2 regions of the Litorivicinus lipolyticus genome follow, and region 1 is predicted to be linked to the other one. Evidence: riboswitches for the same ligand, from Rfam matches in the RefSeq annotation. Region 1 holds a riboswitch; the other holds the start of a gene.
What was found. A riboswitch is a leader RNA that binds a small molecule or an ion and turns the genes downstream of it on or off. The one in region 1 is predicted to bind thiamine pyrophosphate.

Region 1 (7,491 bases):
CCAGGTCTTGCTGGGTGTCGGCGCCGGAGACTTCAAGAATTTTACGCACCAACGAGTAGCCGTTGGAGTGCGGGCCGGAGGAGGGCAGTGCGATGATCGCGTCGCCGGGCGCGCAGGTGGTGCCGTTGACGATGCGTTTTTCTTCGACCACGCCTACGCAAAACCCAGCCAGGTCAAAGTCGTCGTTGTGGTATAGGCCAGGCATTTCCGCCGTTTCGCCGCCCGCCAAGGTCGCCCCGGACTGTTTGCAGCCTTCGGCGATGCCTGCGATGACGCGAGTTGCTTGGTCTACATCCAAGTGACCGGTCGCGTAATAATCCAAAAAGATCAGCGGTTCCGCGCCCAGCGTTAAAATATCGTTGACGCACATCGCGACCAGGTCGATGCCGATGCCGTCGAGTTGATTGCTGTCCAGCGCCAAACGTAACTTAGTGCCGACACCGTCAGTGCCGCTGACCAATACCGGTTCGTCATAGCCTTTAGGCAGTCGAGTCAGTGCGCCAAAGCCGCCGATGGATCCCAGCATTTCGGGGCGTCGTGTCGCCGCCGCCAAAGGCCCAACGCGCTTGACCAGCTCATTACCGGCATCAATATCCACACCCGCTGCGCGGTAATCCAATCCTTTTGCGTCGCTCATCCTGACCTCAAACCCGTTGAAAACGCGCATATTACCCTCGACAAACGATAAGATGCAGTTAAATCACTAACGGATCGTTAATTTCGTGCGAATTTTTTTATTTTGTTTGATCGTCCTGTCCAGTTCAGCCGGGGCCAGCCTGTATCAAGTGACCGACCTTGCCTACAGCGGCGACGAACGCAGCGCCAAAGGGGCCGCGGTGATGACCGTGCTTGCGCGTTTGACGGGTCGTTCAACGCTGGATGCCGAGTTGTCGGCGCTGGCCGACGAGCCGGACGAGTGGGTCCAGTCGTGGGGGTTGGTTGACCCGGTTGCGGGGGTCGCCGAATTCCGTATCGACCCATCGATTCGCCAAGCGGTCCAGCGCCTTGGTCGCCCGGTGTGGACGACCCCGCGCACCACCCCTTGGCTGTGGCTGATGGTGGACGAGGGCCGCGGGCGCCAGCCATTGACCGCCGGTGCCGACCTGGACATTCAACGGGCGCTGATGATCGAGTCAGAGCGTATGGCATTGCCGATCAGCTTGCCGGCCTGGGACGCGGACGACCGCAGTCTGGTCTCGGATGCGGAATTGTGGGGTCTGTTTTTCGACGGCGTCGAGGTTGCCAATGGCCGTTACGGTGACGACTACGTGGCCGGCCGCTTGGCGCGTATCGGCGAGCGTTGGCAGCTGAACTTGCGCAGCGCCGATGGCCGCCGCTTGAACCAAACCTTTGCCTCACCCGGCGAAGTCGCCCTGGCCATCCACGGGTTCTGGCTGCCAACGCTGGTCGCCGACTATGCGGTAGTCGGCAGTGGCGACCTTAGTTTGTCGGTGGCTGGGTTAACGGCCAACAACTTTGCCCCCTTCATGGCCCGATTGCGCGGTTTGGACGCGGTCGAACAGGCCTTTCCGGTTTATTCGGACGCCCAATACGTACGCTTTCGCGTCATCACAGGCGCGCGGCCCGAGCAATTGGCCGACTGGCTCGGCTTGCCGATAAACACCTTGGATCAAACCCCGGTCGACTTGGCCGTTGTGGCGCGCCCGTGAGGCAGCAAACGCTCAACGCCTGGCCGGATCCCGCGACCCGATTCGAGGCCTTTGAGCCAGGCCCAAACAGCGCCGTGGTGGCAGCGGTGGCGGCCGGCGATAGCCTGTGGGTGCACGGTCCTGTCGGTTCGGGTAAGTCGCACTTGGCGCATGCGGGGGTGGCCGAGCGCGGCGGGTTTTACCTGTCGCTGGCGGACGATCAGCTGACCCCGGATGTATTGGAGGGGCTGGATCAATTTACCGCGGTCGTGCTGGACGATATCGACAGCGTGGTCGGGGATGCCAACTGGGAGCACGCGTTGTTTGCGCTGTGGAATGGCTGTCTGGACCAGGGCCATCGGCTGTGGGTGTTCAGCGCCGAGCCGGTCGACGGTTTGGACTGGGCGATTGCGGATTTACGTTCGCGTGCGGGCCAGTTGCCACAGTACGCTCTGCGACCGCTGTCCGATGACGACCTGATTGGGTTGCTGCGCCGGCGTGCGGCGGTGTTGGATTTGCGTCTGGGAGAGGACGTGATTGCCTATGTGATGCGCCGCCACGGTCGCTCGACTAAACAGCTAGTTGGTTTGCTTAATCAGATCGAGCGGGCGTCGCTGCGCGATCAGCGCGTCGTCACCGTGCCCTTTGTCCGAACCTTGCTGGGCGATCGTTCCGACGCCCAAGACTGACACTTGGCGTCGGCAAAATATTACTGTATAAATACACATATACCACGCGAAACGGCGCACCAAAGCCGCTAGCGTGGTAACCCCTCAAATCAGTAGAGCAAAGACGATGAGCGATAACCGCAACAAAGCCCTAGACGCCGCCCTTGGACAAATCGAACGCCAGTTTGGCAAAGGCGCCATTATGCGCATGGGCGATGCGCCCATTGAATCGATTCCGGCCATTTCGACCGGTTCCTTGGGGCTGGATATTGCACTGGGCATAGGCGGTTTGCCGGTCGGTCGTATCGTTGAAATTTACGGCCCTGAAAGCTCAGGTAAAACCACACTGACATTGCAGGCGATCGCCGAATGCCAGAAAGCGGGCGGCACCGCGGCCTTTATCGACGCCGAGCACGCGCTGGACCCTGAATACGCCCAAAAACTGGGTGTTAACGTCAAAGAACTGCTGGTGTCGCAGCCGGATACCGGTGAACAGGCGCTGGAAATTGCTGACATGCTGGTGCGCTCCGGTGGTGTTGACCTGTTGGTCATCGACTCGGTGGCGGCGTTGACGCCGCGTGCGGAAATTGAAGGCGACATGGGCGACAGCCACGTCGGTTTGCAGGCCCGCTTAATGAGCCAAGCGCTGCGTAAAATAACCGGCAACATTAAACGTTCGAACTGCATGGTGATTTTCATCAACCAGATTCGAATGAAAATTGGTGTCATGTTCGGCAGCCCTGAAACCACCACCGGTGGTAACGCCTTGAAGTTTTACGCCTCGGTGCGTTTGGACATCCGCCGCATTGGCGCGATCAAAGATGGCGACGAAGTGGTCGGTAATGAAACCCGCGTCAAAGTGGTCAAGAACAAGGTTTCGCCGCCGTTCCGTCAGGCTGAGTTCCAGATCATTTACGGCAAGGGCATCTACCGCATGGGCGAAGTCATTGACTGGGGTGTCAAGGAAGGTCTGGTCGACAAGGCGGGCGCTTGGTACAGCTACAACGGTGACCGGATTGGTCAAGGCAAAGCCAACGCCTGCCGTTTCTTGGAAGAAAACCAGAGCATGGCCCAGGAAATCGAAGGTGAATTACGCCGTCGTTTGCTGAGCGGCCCGACGCCAGAGGTCGACCAGGCCGATGAGGTTCCCGAAGACGAAAGTGCTGTCTAGGTCAGACTTAACGCGCCCACGGGCGCGTTTTTTATGAGCGCACCGCGCGATCGCGTGTTTGTAGCGGTCTATGTGTTTTTGCAACGTGATGGTCAAGTGTTGGCGCTCAAACGCGCCAACACCGGTTACATGGACGGGTACTGGTGCCCGCCGGCCGGTGGCGTCGACGAGGGTGAATCGGCCTCGGTTTGTGCGGTTCGTGAATGCGCCGAAGAAGTCGGCGTCGACATTGATCCGTCCAGCCTAACGCTGGTCCATACCCTGCACCGCAAAACCGATCAGCGCCGCGTGATTGACCTGTTTTATCGGGCCGACTTCACTGGCCAACCCATCAACGCGGAGCCGCACAAGTGCGATCAAATTGCCTGGGTTGACCTGGCGACCTTTGCCGACTGGATGCCCTACATCGCGCCGGCGATGGGCGCGGCCGCCGAGGGTGTTATCTACTCGGAATCGGGCTTTAGCGGCGACGCATAACTGAGCCAGTAACGGCCTTGGCCGCGGATGCTGACGTGGGCGTCGGTAATGCGGTTACTGGATCCGACCCACACCCCCAACTCCAAAACCACGCCGTCCAGCGGATACGCAAGGCCGTGGCTGGCGCTGAACTGACAGCGCTGCATCGGGATTACGCCGAGGGTGTCGCCGATCCGGTGGCGGCCCTGATAGTCGCCGTCAACCAGCACAATCGAATTTTCATGGTCGATCAATCGAATCGGATCCCGTGCCTGGGCCAGCGACGATAACGCCGCCAAACTGTGATCCCAGCGCCCGCCCAAAAAGCCAACGCCGATCAGTTCCGGCGCCCGCACGCAGGCTAAGCACTTATCAAAGTCGGTACTGTCTTGGTCGGGGTCGTGGAGTCGTGTGCTCGCCGGCCCTTGGTAAGAGTCCATGTCACCGACGACGATGATGTGCCGGCCCGGCGGCAGGTGACGCACGCCGCCGTCGGCGCACACAATGGGGCCGGACCAATCGCCAACCCAGCGCGCCAGGGCGGCGTTAATGGGCGCGTTGCCGAGTAAAAGAACCGGTCGATCGAAAGTCATTGACTGCATGGGTCAGGACGATACCATCGTGCCCGTCTGGGGTGCACCACGGTGCTGAGATAATACCCATTGAACCTGAACCAGATTGTGCTGGCGGAGGGAGACCACAGTCCTTTTACGGACCGAGTCCTACCTTATGCCGCCTGGTGAATTAACTGGAGCGAGCCATGAACAAAACACTAGTCCTGTCCTTATTGCTGCCGATGTCGGCGCTGGCCAAACCCGTGTTAACGGTGTCGACCTACGACGCCTTTGCCGCGGATTGGGGTCCGGCGCCGGCGATTGAAGCCGCCTTTGAAGCCCAGTGCGAGTGCGATCTGCGCTTTGTCACCGGTGAATCATCGATTGGCTTGCTGCGCAAAATTCAATTGGAAGGGGACAGCACCGACACCGATATCGTGTTGGGCTTGGACACCAACACCATGGAATTGGCGCGCGCCACCGGCTTGTTTGCAACCCACGATTGGCCGATGCAACGTTTGAGCCTGCCGTTGCCGCTACCCTGGACCGACGCCACCTTTGTACCTTTTGACTACTCGATCTTTGCCTTTGTTTACCAAAGCGACCGTTTGACCCAGGTGCCCAGCAGCCTCGAATCCCTGCGCAACCTGCCGGCGGACGTGAAATTAGTGATCCAAGATCCGCGCTCCTCGACGCCTGGATTGGGACTATTGTTGTGGGTTAAATCCGTCTACGGCGATCGCGCCGGCGAATTTTGGGCTGACGTGGCCGACAGTATTTTGACCGTCACCCCGGGTTGGAGCGAGGCGTACAACCTGTTCTTACAGGGCGAAGCGGACATGGTGCTGTCGTACACCACGTCGCCGGCGTACCACCGCATTGCAGAGAGCGATGAGCGCTTTGCCTGGGCCGCGTTCGAGGAAGGCCATCAAGGCCAAATCGAAGTGGCTGCGGCTTTGGCGTCCAGCGACCAGCCGCAATTGGCGGCCGAGTTTTTGAGCTTTATCCTGTCGGATGCCTTTCAAAGCGCAATTCCAACTGGTAACTGGGCCTACCCGGTGATCGACATGGCGCTGCCGGACAACTTTGAAGTCCAGCCGCGTCCGGCCCCGTTCCGCTTGGCCGACCCTAAGCGCGTCGAAGCCCAGCGCGAGGCCGTAATTGCCGAGTTCTTGAGCGCGATTGGCCAGTAGGCCCGTCGGAGTGCACGGGGCTTGGCCGCCGCGTGCACTGTATCTATTGCTGTGGGGGCTGGTTGGGCTGTTACTGACCGCTATCGTCAGCGCCGGCGGTCGGTTGCCGTTTGAATTTTTGCTCGACACGCGCTTTCAGCAGCAACTAGGCCGTTCGGTTTTTCAGGCCGCGCTCAGCGCCACCTTGTCGGTGGCGTTGGGCCTGGGGCTGGCGTTTTTACACCACCATGCGGCGCGCCGCTGGATTCCACGCGGGCTGTCGGCCTTGCTCAGCACCGTCCCGGTGATGCCGACTCTGGTGGTCGTATTGATGGTGCTCGCCGCCTACGGCCGCAAAGGGTTAATGCCCCTTAGTGGCGGGCTTTACGGGCTGACCGGCATTCTGATCGCGCACGTGTTTTTGAACGCGCCTTGGGTCGCCGCCCAACTTGAATTGCAGTGGCAGCGCGTACCGGATAACCAGCAGCGCTTGGTTCAGCAACTGGGGCTGAGTCGCCGCCGCAGCTTTGGGTTGCTGTTGTGGCCGCGCAGCCGTGGGCTGCTGGTGACCCAGTGGTGGCTGGTGTTTTTACTGTGCTTTACCAGTTTTGCGATTGTGCTGGTGCTGGGCGGTGGCCCGCGCTGGGCGACCCTAGAGGTGGCGCTGTTTCAGGCCATCAAACTGGATTTTGATTTGGGCCGGGCGGCGCTGATTGCGCTGGTGCAGTTGCTGGTACTGGCGCCCTTGGCCTGGGTTGGATCGCGCGCGCCGTGGCTGGCTTTGAACGATCGCACCGGCGCCGTTGGGCCGGTGCGCACGGTCGGCTTTGCGATTGCGTATTGGCTGGTGCTGGGTTTTTGGCTGCTGCCGATGGCGGCTTTGCTCTGGCGCGGACTGGGTGATCAGTGGCTGGCGGTGTGGTCGCAGCGCGCGGTTCAACAGGCGGCGCTGACCTCGCTGTGGGTCGGCAGCCTAAGCGCGACGCTGGTGGTCGCCATGGCCTGGGTGCTGGGACAATTACGGCGCAGTCGCTCCGGGCTGGATCGCTGGTTGTCGGTGTCGGCCTGGCTGGCCTTTATGGTGCCGACCCAGGTGCTGGCGCTGGGCTTGTTTTTACTCGCCCGCGGCGGCGGATGGGTGTCACCGGGCGCGGCCGTGGTGTTGTCCAATGTGTTGCTGTGCCTGCCCTTCGTCGGCGCCGTGCTGTGGCCGGCGATGGATCGCCATCACACCCGTAGCGACCGCTTGGCGCTGCAGTGGGCGCTTCACGGGGTGACCCGGGTATGGCGGATTGACTTGGCGGTGCTAAAACCGGTGCTGGTGTGGGGCTGGGTGTTTGCGTTTGGCCTAAGCCTGGGCGATTTTGGCGTGATCGCGCTGTTTGGCACCGAAAACTTCCAGACGCTACCGTATTTGCTGTATCAAAAGCTGGGCAGCTATCGAACCCAGGACGCCTTTGCCTTAGCGCTGTGGCTGTGGCTGCCGGTTTGGCTGTTGTTTATTTGGGCTCACCGCACTCGGAGTGCACATGCTACGCGTTGACCAGTTGACCTATACCTACCCCGAATACCCGCCTTTGGTGTTTGACTTCAGTGTCGCCGCCGGCGCCATGCTCGGTGTGGTCGGCCCCAGCGGGGCGGGCAAATCGACGCTGTTTAACCTGTTGGCTGGTTTTTTGGTGGCCGACAGCGGCGACATCCGTTGGGGGGATCAGTCGGTGCTGGCCCAGGGGCCGAGTCATCGCCCGTTCGCAGTGCTGTTTCAAGGCGATAATTTGTTCGAGCACCTGTCGGTGCTGGATAACGTCGGTTTGGGGCTGT
Region 2 (7,491 bases), 380 kb from region 1:
CGGCGACCCGAAAAAAGACCTGGCGGGCAATCGAACCAAGCGCATATTCGAAGACCGTGTCGGCAAAACCGCAGGTTCACACCAACGCGACCACATGATCCTGACCTATCGACGCGACACCGGCGAAGTTTTGACCGACTTATCGTGTCCGGTTTTGATTAACGGCCGCCATTGGGGCGGCGTGCGTTGCGCTTACAGTTTGGCCTAAATCCCTATCCGTCTGTGCCCGAGCGATCGCACATACCGCGTCAAACTGGTCCAAAAAAGCGTCCAATACGACCGGATCGAAGTGAGTGCCACGGCCCTCTATCATGATTTCACGGGCCGCCTTGAAACTCATCGCGGGTTTGTACACTCGGACACTAATCAAGGCGTCGAACACATCGGCTACCGCCATTAAACGCGCGCACAACGGAATCACATCGCCGGCCAATCCATCCGGATAACCCGTGCCATCCCAACGTTCGTGATGCCAGCGGGCGATTTGCTTGGCATAGTGCAAAAACGGCAGGCGTGCGTTGACCTGACGCTCGGCGCGTTCCAATGCTTCGGCGCCCATCGCAGCGTGATGACGCATGGTCAGCCACTGTGCCGCATCCAACGCCCCCGGTTTCAACAGCACCTGGTCAGGGATGCCGACCTTGCCGATGTCGTGCAGGGGAGCGGATTTAACCATTAACTCAATATTGCATTCGGTCAATTCGTCGCGATCCCGCGGCAAATGTTTCAAGTAGTCCGCCAGCAAGCGCACATAGGCTTGGGTGCGGGCAATGTGATGCCCCGTGTCGCCGTCGCGCACTTCGGCCAAGCTGGCCAGCGCCGCAATGGTCGCCGACTGCATGGTTTCGTTCTCGCGCATACGCGCACGGATAACGGATTCCAACCGAACGTTTTCATCTTCGAGTCGCTCGCGCGCCTGTTTTAGCTCGACCTGAGCGTCGACGCGAGCGCGCACTAAAGAGGGCCGCAAGGGCTTGGCAATGTAGTCAGCCGCACCCATTTCCAAGGCCTTTTCTTCATCCTTCACTGCACCGGCGCCGGTAATGAAAATAACCGGGATTTTCGACACCCGAGGACGTCCGTTGAGCGCCTTGAACACCTCGTAGCCACTCATGTCAGGCATACGCACGTCCAGCAAAATAACGTCCGGGTACGGCGGGGACTGCGCCGCCACCAACCCCGCTTCACCGTGATCGGCGATGCGCACTTGGTAGCGCCCATCAAACAGTCGCCGCAGACTTTCACAGATGCTGGGGTCGTCATCGATGACCAAAACAGTCGCAGGCTCATTCACAGTGAGCTTCCTTCAAATGCTAGTTTCTCATGATCTATGAAACTGCCCATTAATGCTCGCGTCAACGGTCATTGGAGCGAGGGGGCGAAACAAGTGTTTCAGACCAACGACAGATCCGATGCCCGAGTGACCGGCCCCACCGTCAACGTTGCCCGGCTCATTCATTCGTTTTTGGCAGTTGCATCGCGGCGCCCTGAGCACTAGATTCTGCCAAGCCAGGGGCGCCGAAAGGCTGAGACGTACCCTTTGAACCTGAACCAGATAATGCTGGCGTAGGGAGGTCGCAAGTCAATCTGATTTGTCCCCTCTCGTGCGCCGATTGGAGATGTCATGACTGATGCAAACACGCTACATACCCTTCGTACTACTTCACCCCTTGTTCACTGTATAACCAACTATGTAGCCATGCAGTTTTCCGCCAACACCTTATTGGCCGCCGGCGCCTCCCCGGCCATGGTTCATGCGACCGAGGAAGCCGCCGAGTTCACGCCCATCTGCGGCGCCCTATCGATCAATATCGGTACGCTGTCGACGCCGTGGCTTGACGCCATGCGTGCGTCAGCCCGCGCCGCAAACGCACAGGATCTGCCCTGGGTGCTGGACCCCGTGGCCCATTTCATCTCGGCCTACCGGCGCGACGCCTGCGCTGAACTGGTTGCACTGAAACCGGCCATTATCAAAGGCAACGCCTCGGAAATTATGGCCTTAAACGGCACCCAATCCGCCGGCCGCGGTGTCGACAGTGGCGATTCAGTCAAGGATGCAAAGCACGCCGCGCGGATGCTGGCCAATCAAACCGGCGCTATCGTGATGGTCACCGGTGAGGTCGATCATGTGACCGACGGAACCCAGTGCGCGGATATCAGCGGGGGCAGCCACTGGATGCCGCGCGTAACCGCCATGGGCTGCTCGCTGGGGTCGCTGACCGCCGCTTACGCGGCCATTACCACGCCCTTTGATGCGGCAGTCTCGGCGGCCGCCCATTTCGCTGCTGCCGGCGACTGGGCGCAATCGCGCGCGGCCGGGCCCGGATCATTTCACGCGGCATTTTTGGACGGTTTGGCACTTATCGGCGATGACCAGCTAGCGCCGTGGGTGACACGGGGATGAGCGGCCTCTCCGATCAGCTCAAACTGTGCCTGGTGGTCGGGAGCCAACCGGCCAACGGACTGGGGTTACTCGACACCGTCGAAGCGGCAATCCGCGGCGGCGTCAGCATGGTCCAGCTGCGCATGAAGAACACCTCGACCGAGCACCGCATCAAGGTTGGACGCCAACTGCAACCGCTGCTGCGGGCCGCCGCTGTGCCTTTGATTGTTAACAATGACGTCGAAGCCGCAGTCGCATTGAACGCCGACGGTGTCCACGTCGGCCAACAGGACATGCCGGCGGACCAGGCTCGAGCACGACTGGGCGATGACCGAATTATTGGCCTTTCAATTAATCATTTGAGTCAGCTACGCGCAGTCGATCCGCGCGTGGTCGACTACGCCGGCCTGGGCCCGGTATACGCCACCACGTCAAAGCCTGATCACGCCGCACCGACCGGTCTGGATGGCTTGGCCGCGCTGGTCCAAGCCTGCCCCATCGCGCACATCGCCATTGGCGGCATCAACGACACCAACGCCGGCACAATCGCCGGCACCGGCGTCGGCGGAATCGCCGTTATTTCGGCTATTTGCAGCGCCCCAGACCCCTGCCGCGCCGCCCAAGATCTGCGGAGCGCCTATGATTCCTAACATTCTTAGCATCGCCGGATCCGATCCCTCGGGCGGCGCCGGTATCCAAGCGGACATCAAGGCGATCAGTGCCAACGGTGGCTATGCGATGTCGGTAATCACCGCCTTGACTGCGCAAAACACCCAGGGCGTGCGGGCGGTTTACCTGCCCCCTGTCGACTTTATCGTTGAACAGGCGAATGCCGTCTTCGACGACATTTCCACTGACGCAGTCAAAATTGGCATGCTGGTCAATGCAGACATCACCCGCGCGATTACCACTATTTTGATCGAACGGGCGGCGACAACTCCCGTCGTTGTCGATCCCGTGATGATCGCCAAAGGCGGCGCTTCGCTACTGGATCCGAGTGGCGTCGATAGCCTCATCACCCAGTTAATACCCCAGGCGACGCTGCTGACACCGAATCTGCCCGAGGCGGCGTTCTTGCTCGGATGCGCCCCGGCCCAGACAGAAACCGAAATGGAGATTCAGGCGACTGCGCTGCGCACCATGGGCGCCAACTCGGTACTGCTAAAGGGCGGCCACCTGGACGGCCAATTTAGCCACGACTGCCTAGCAACCGCCGACGGCATTGACTGGCTGCAAGCCCCTCGCATCCTTACCCGCAACACCCATGGTACCGGCTGCACGCTGGCGGCGACTATCGCCACCAACCTCGGCCATGGCCAGTCGCCGGCGCTGGCCTGCACCAACGCCAAGCGCTACATCCACGCCACCATCGAACAGGCCCACCAACTCAAGGTCGGCAGCGGGCACGGCCCGGTTCATCACTTTACGGAGTCACACTCATGCCACTAATTTCGACCCCCACCGCCCTGCTCATTATTTCTATGATTGCCGGCGGCACCGCACTGGCTGGGTTTTGGTACCGCGCCCGTGCAACGACCACACTGACGGGCTCGACGCTGCAACTAGTGTCGACCCTATTGGCGACCGCATTGGGGGCTTGGATCCTATTTGGCCCGCCAGAAGCGGCTACCTGGGGTGGCGTCGGGGCGATCATTGGCTACGCCCTTGGCGTCGCCGCACCGCTGCTGCTGATGGCGATAATCGCGCCACGCCTATTCGCACACAGCGACGCCGGCAATGGGGTGTTCGGCTACGTGTCACAGCGCTATGGCAAAAGCATGGTTTATGCCGCAGCCGCTGCGATCGCGTTTTACCTCATCATCAGCCTGACCGCCGGCCTCACCGCGGTCGCTAAACTGGTGCAAATTTTCGCGCCCATCCCGCTGGCTTGGACGGCCACAGCGGTTATTGTTGCTACCCTGGCGTACAGCCTACCGGGCGGTCTGCGCGTTTCTATGTTTACCGATCGCATCCAAGCCTGGATCGCAGCCCCGCTGATTGTGGCGGTGCTGTTCGCCGGATTCAGCCTAATTCAGTCGCTACCTGCGCCCAAGGTGGACTACGCCCAGTTCGACCTGACCTCCAGCACCGGCCTCCAAGCCGGCATCACGTTTTTCATTGCTGTGGCCTTAACCAACCTGTTCCATCAAGGCCAGTGGCAACGTGCTGAAACCGCGTCCAGCAACGGCCAGCTTCGCCGAGCACTGATCATCAGCGCCGCCATCGCAGCGCCGATTGTGTTGGCTTTTGGCGGTTTTGGATTGCTGTTTGTCGCCACCGGCGGCGCCGGTGATCCTTCAACCGCGCTGTTTAATGTCGTCACCACCGGCAGCCCGCTGTGGTTATCCGCCATGCTGATTCCGCTAGGGGTATTGCTGTTCATGAGCAGTGCTGACTCGGCCATCACCGGATTGACCAGCCTGACACCGAACCCGCGGGTCGGCGGCGCGGTCGTGATTGCTCTGAGTCTGCCGGCGGCATGGGTCGCCGCCCAAGGCTTGAGCGTGCTGTATTTGTTTTTGCTGGCTGACTTGATCTGCTGCGCGATCGCGTTCCCGGTTTTCTACGGGCTGTACTCGCGCCGCCACTCAACTCGAGCTGCGCTGATGGCGTCCGCCACGGGCTTGGTCGCCGGGCTAGTGTATTTCCCGCTGCCCGGACAACCACCGACTCATCTGATGGAGGCTTTTTTGGCCGCGGCTGTATTGCCGGTCGTGGTGTGTTTGCTGATGTCGACGCTAACCCGGGACCTGCGCGAGACCGCGGCGACCTGAGTCCGTTTAGGGCGTATACTCGCGCCCCAAACCGAGGACGACACGCATGACCGACACCCTGACACTGACCGAGCAACTGGCCCAATGGAACCGACGCGCGACCGCACCGATGCACGCGCTGAACCGATCCATGGGCAACAGCGAGGGGTGGGCGACCACGCTAGTCGCTGCGTGCGCGGATCCGAAAACCCAGTCCGCAGCCAGTTGGTTGCTGCTGCAACACCTGGCCGCCGACGACGCCGTGTTGAGTGGCGCCGACAGCAGCGCCTTGATCGGTCACTTAACGATGCTGTCAGCCTGGGATGCGCAGCTTCACGCTTTACAAATACTGCCGAAATTGGTGATCGCGGCCGACAAGGCCGACGCGGTTAACAGTTTTGTGATGCCGTTATTGGCATCAAACCGCAAGCTAGTTCGTGCCTGGGCGAACTATGGACTGGCCATGGTCGCGGCCCAACATGATCGCTTCAAAGCGGGCGCCCTGACCACCTTGGGCGAAGCCTTGGAGCGCGAAACCACCGGCTCCGTGCGCGTCCGGGTCAAACGCGGCATTGCCCTGCTGACTAGCTAGTCCGTCACCGCCTGCTAACCGACGGTTAGCGGGCGTCACATCGGGGACTGACAGGCGCAGAATTTGCCAAATTGGTCTGACCAATTTAGGGTGACAAAAAACCTAATAAGACATCCGCCCTCATGACAACCACCACTATCGCTTCGATCCAGGTCACCGCCGTCAGCGTGCCGATGACGCACCCGCATAAAACCGCCAGTGGTACGATCAGTGCCTGCCCGTTGTTGCTGATCGACGCAACCTCCGCGTGCGGCGCAACCGGCCATTCGATTTTGTTTACTTACACGCCTGGGGCTTTAAAACCGACCGGCGATCTGGTGCTGGGGTTGGGCGAATTGATCCGCGGAAAAACAGCCGCGCCCAAAGACATATTCGCCTTTTTGAACAGTAAACACCGTTTACTGGGCACCCAAGGATTGGTCGGCATGGCGATTGCCGGCATCGATATGGCCCTGTGGGACTTGCTGGCACGGCGCACTCATCAGTCCTTGACTGAACTGCTTGGCGGCAGCCAAAAACCCATCGCGGCCTACGGCGGTGTCGGCTTCGACGGTGTCATCGGTTCGGCTAATGCGGCCGAGGCGTTCGTCCAACAAGGCTTTACCGGAGTCAAAGCGAAAATTGGATACGCCACAGTGGCGGAGGACCTGGCCGTCGTTCAAGCCATGCGCGCCGCCGTTGGTGAAAACGTCAGCATCATGGTCGATTACAACCAGTCATTAGGGCCGGCTGAGGCTATCGCGCGGCTGTCCGCACTGGCGGACGAGGGCCTTGAATGGGTGGAAGAGCCGTCACTGGCCCACGACTATCAATCGCTCGCTCATATTCGCACAAACGCCAGTATGCCCATTCAGGCCGGTGAAAACTGGTGGGGCATCCAGGATCTGCAACATGCGTTAGACGCCGGTTCAACCGACCTGCTGATGCCAGACATCATGAAGATTGGCGGCGTCAGCGGTTGGCTCAATGCCGCGGCGATGGCCGAGGCCAAGCAGTTGCGTGTGTCCAACCATCTATGGCCCGAAATCAGCGCTCGAATGCTTGAATGCACGCCGACTGCGCACTGGCTGGAATACGCGGACTGGTGGAATCCGATTTTGAAGTCGCCATTACAGATCGAGAATGGTTACGCAATAACAGGTGACGCCTTAGGCGCCGGAATCGAGTGGTGCGGCGACGCAGTTGAACGCTACCGGGTGTAGTGGTCAAAGAAACGCCGGGGCTTCGGCATTGAAAAACGGCGCGCCCCCACAACATGGGGTGGCACTAAAAGCCCGGCGCCCGCGGAGCGGCTGACCCACAGGATGTGGGAAATGCCGCGGAGGCCATGGATGGCCGAGAGCGGCCCGGCTCACCCTACTCTCACGTTCGAGTAGCCCATCGAGCAGGCATAAAAAAAGGCCCGACCCCCACGACGTGGGGATCGGACCTTTGCATTAAAAGCCTGGCGATGACCTACTCTCACATGGGGAGACCCCACACTACCATCGGCGCTAATCTGTTTCACTTCCGAGTTCGGGATGGGATCGGGTGGGTCCAGACCGCTATGGTCGCCAAGCAAACTTTGGGCAATGAGCTTTCACTCATCCCCGAAATACGCGTCATCTAGAGTTAACTCAAGAACAGTCCAAGCCAATTGGCATTCAACGGTCTGCTTCGGTGTTGTATGGTCAAGCCACACGGGCAATTAGTACTGGTTAGCTCAACGCCTCACAACGCTTACACACCCAGCCTATCAACGTCGTAGTCTACGACGGCCCTTT

Region 2: linked by a shared signal. The riboswitch ahead of thiM (hydroxyethylthiazole kinase) and the one ahead of thiB (thiamine ABC transporter substrate binding subunit) in region 1 are both predicted to bind thiamine pyrophosphate.

What each region holds. Positions count from the first base shown of each region.
Region 1 is NZ_CP045871.1:1,776,450-1,783,940, reverse strand. It holds gene purM (phosphoribosylformylglycinamidine cyclo-ligase) at 1-637, opposite strand, end outside; gene GH975_RS09015 (DUF2066 domain-containing protein) at 723-1,670, shown strand; gene GH975_RS09010 (HdaA/DnaA family protein) at 1,667-2,338, shown strand; gene recA (recombinase RecA) at 2,445-3,488, shown strand; gene GH975_RS09000 (NUDIX hydrolase) at 3,522-3,965, shown strand; gene GH975_RS08995 (thiamine diphosphokinase) at 3,932-4,537, opposite strand; TPP riboswitch at 4,565-4,656, shown strand; gene thiB (thiamine ABC transporter substrate binding subunit) at 4,705-5,691, shown strand; gene GH975_RS08985 (ABC transporter permease family protein) at 5,702-7,213, shown strand; gene GH975_RS08980 (thiamine ABC transporter ATP-binding protein) at 7,200-7,491, shown strand, end outside.
Region 2 is NZ_CP045871.1:2,161,174-2,168,664, forward strand. It holds gene GH975_RS11050 (methyl-accepting chemotaxis protein) at 1-208, shown strand, start outside; gene GH975_RS11055 (HD domain-containing phosphohydrolase) at 140-1,294, opposite strand; TPP riboswitch at 1,502-1,590, shown strand; gene thiM (hydroxyethylthiazole kinase) at 1,625-2,404, shown strand; gene thiE (thiamine phosphate synthase) at 2,401-3,033, shown strand; gene thiD (bifunctional hydroxymethylpyrimidine kinase/phosphomethylpyrimidine kinase) at 3,023-3,832, shown strand; gene GH975_RS11075 (sodium:solute symporter family transporter) at 3,823-5,157, shown strand; gene GH975_RS11080 (hypothetical protein) at 5,204-5,728, shown strand; gene GH975_RS11085 (enolase C-terminal domain-like protein) at 5,851-6,930, shown strand; rRNA gene rrf (5S ribosomal RNA) at 7,171-7,286, opposite strand; rRNA gene GH975_RS11095 (23S ribosomal RNA) at 7,395-7,491, opposite strand, start outside.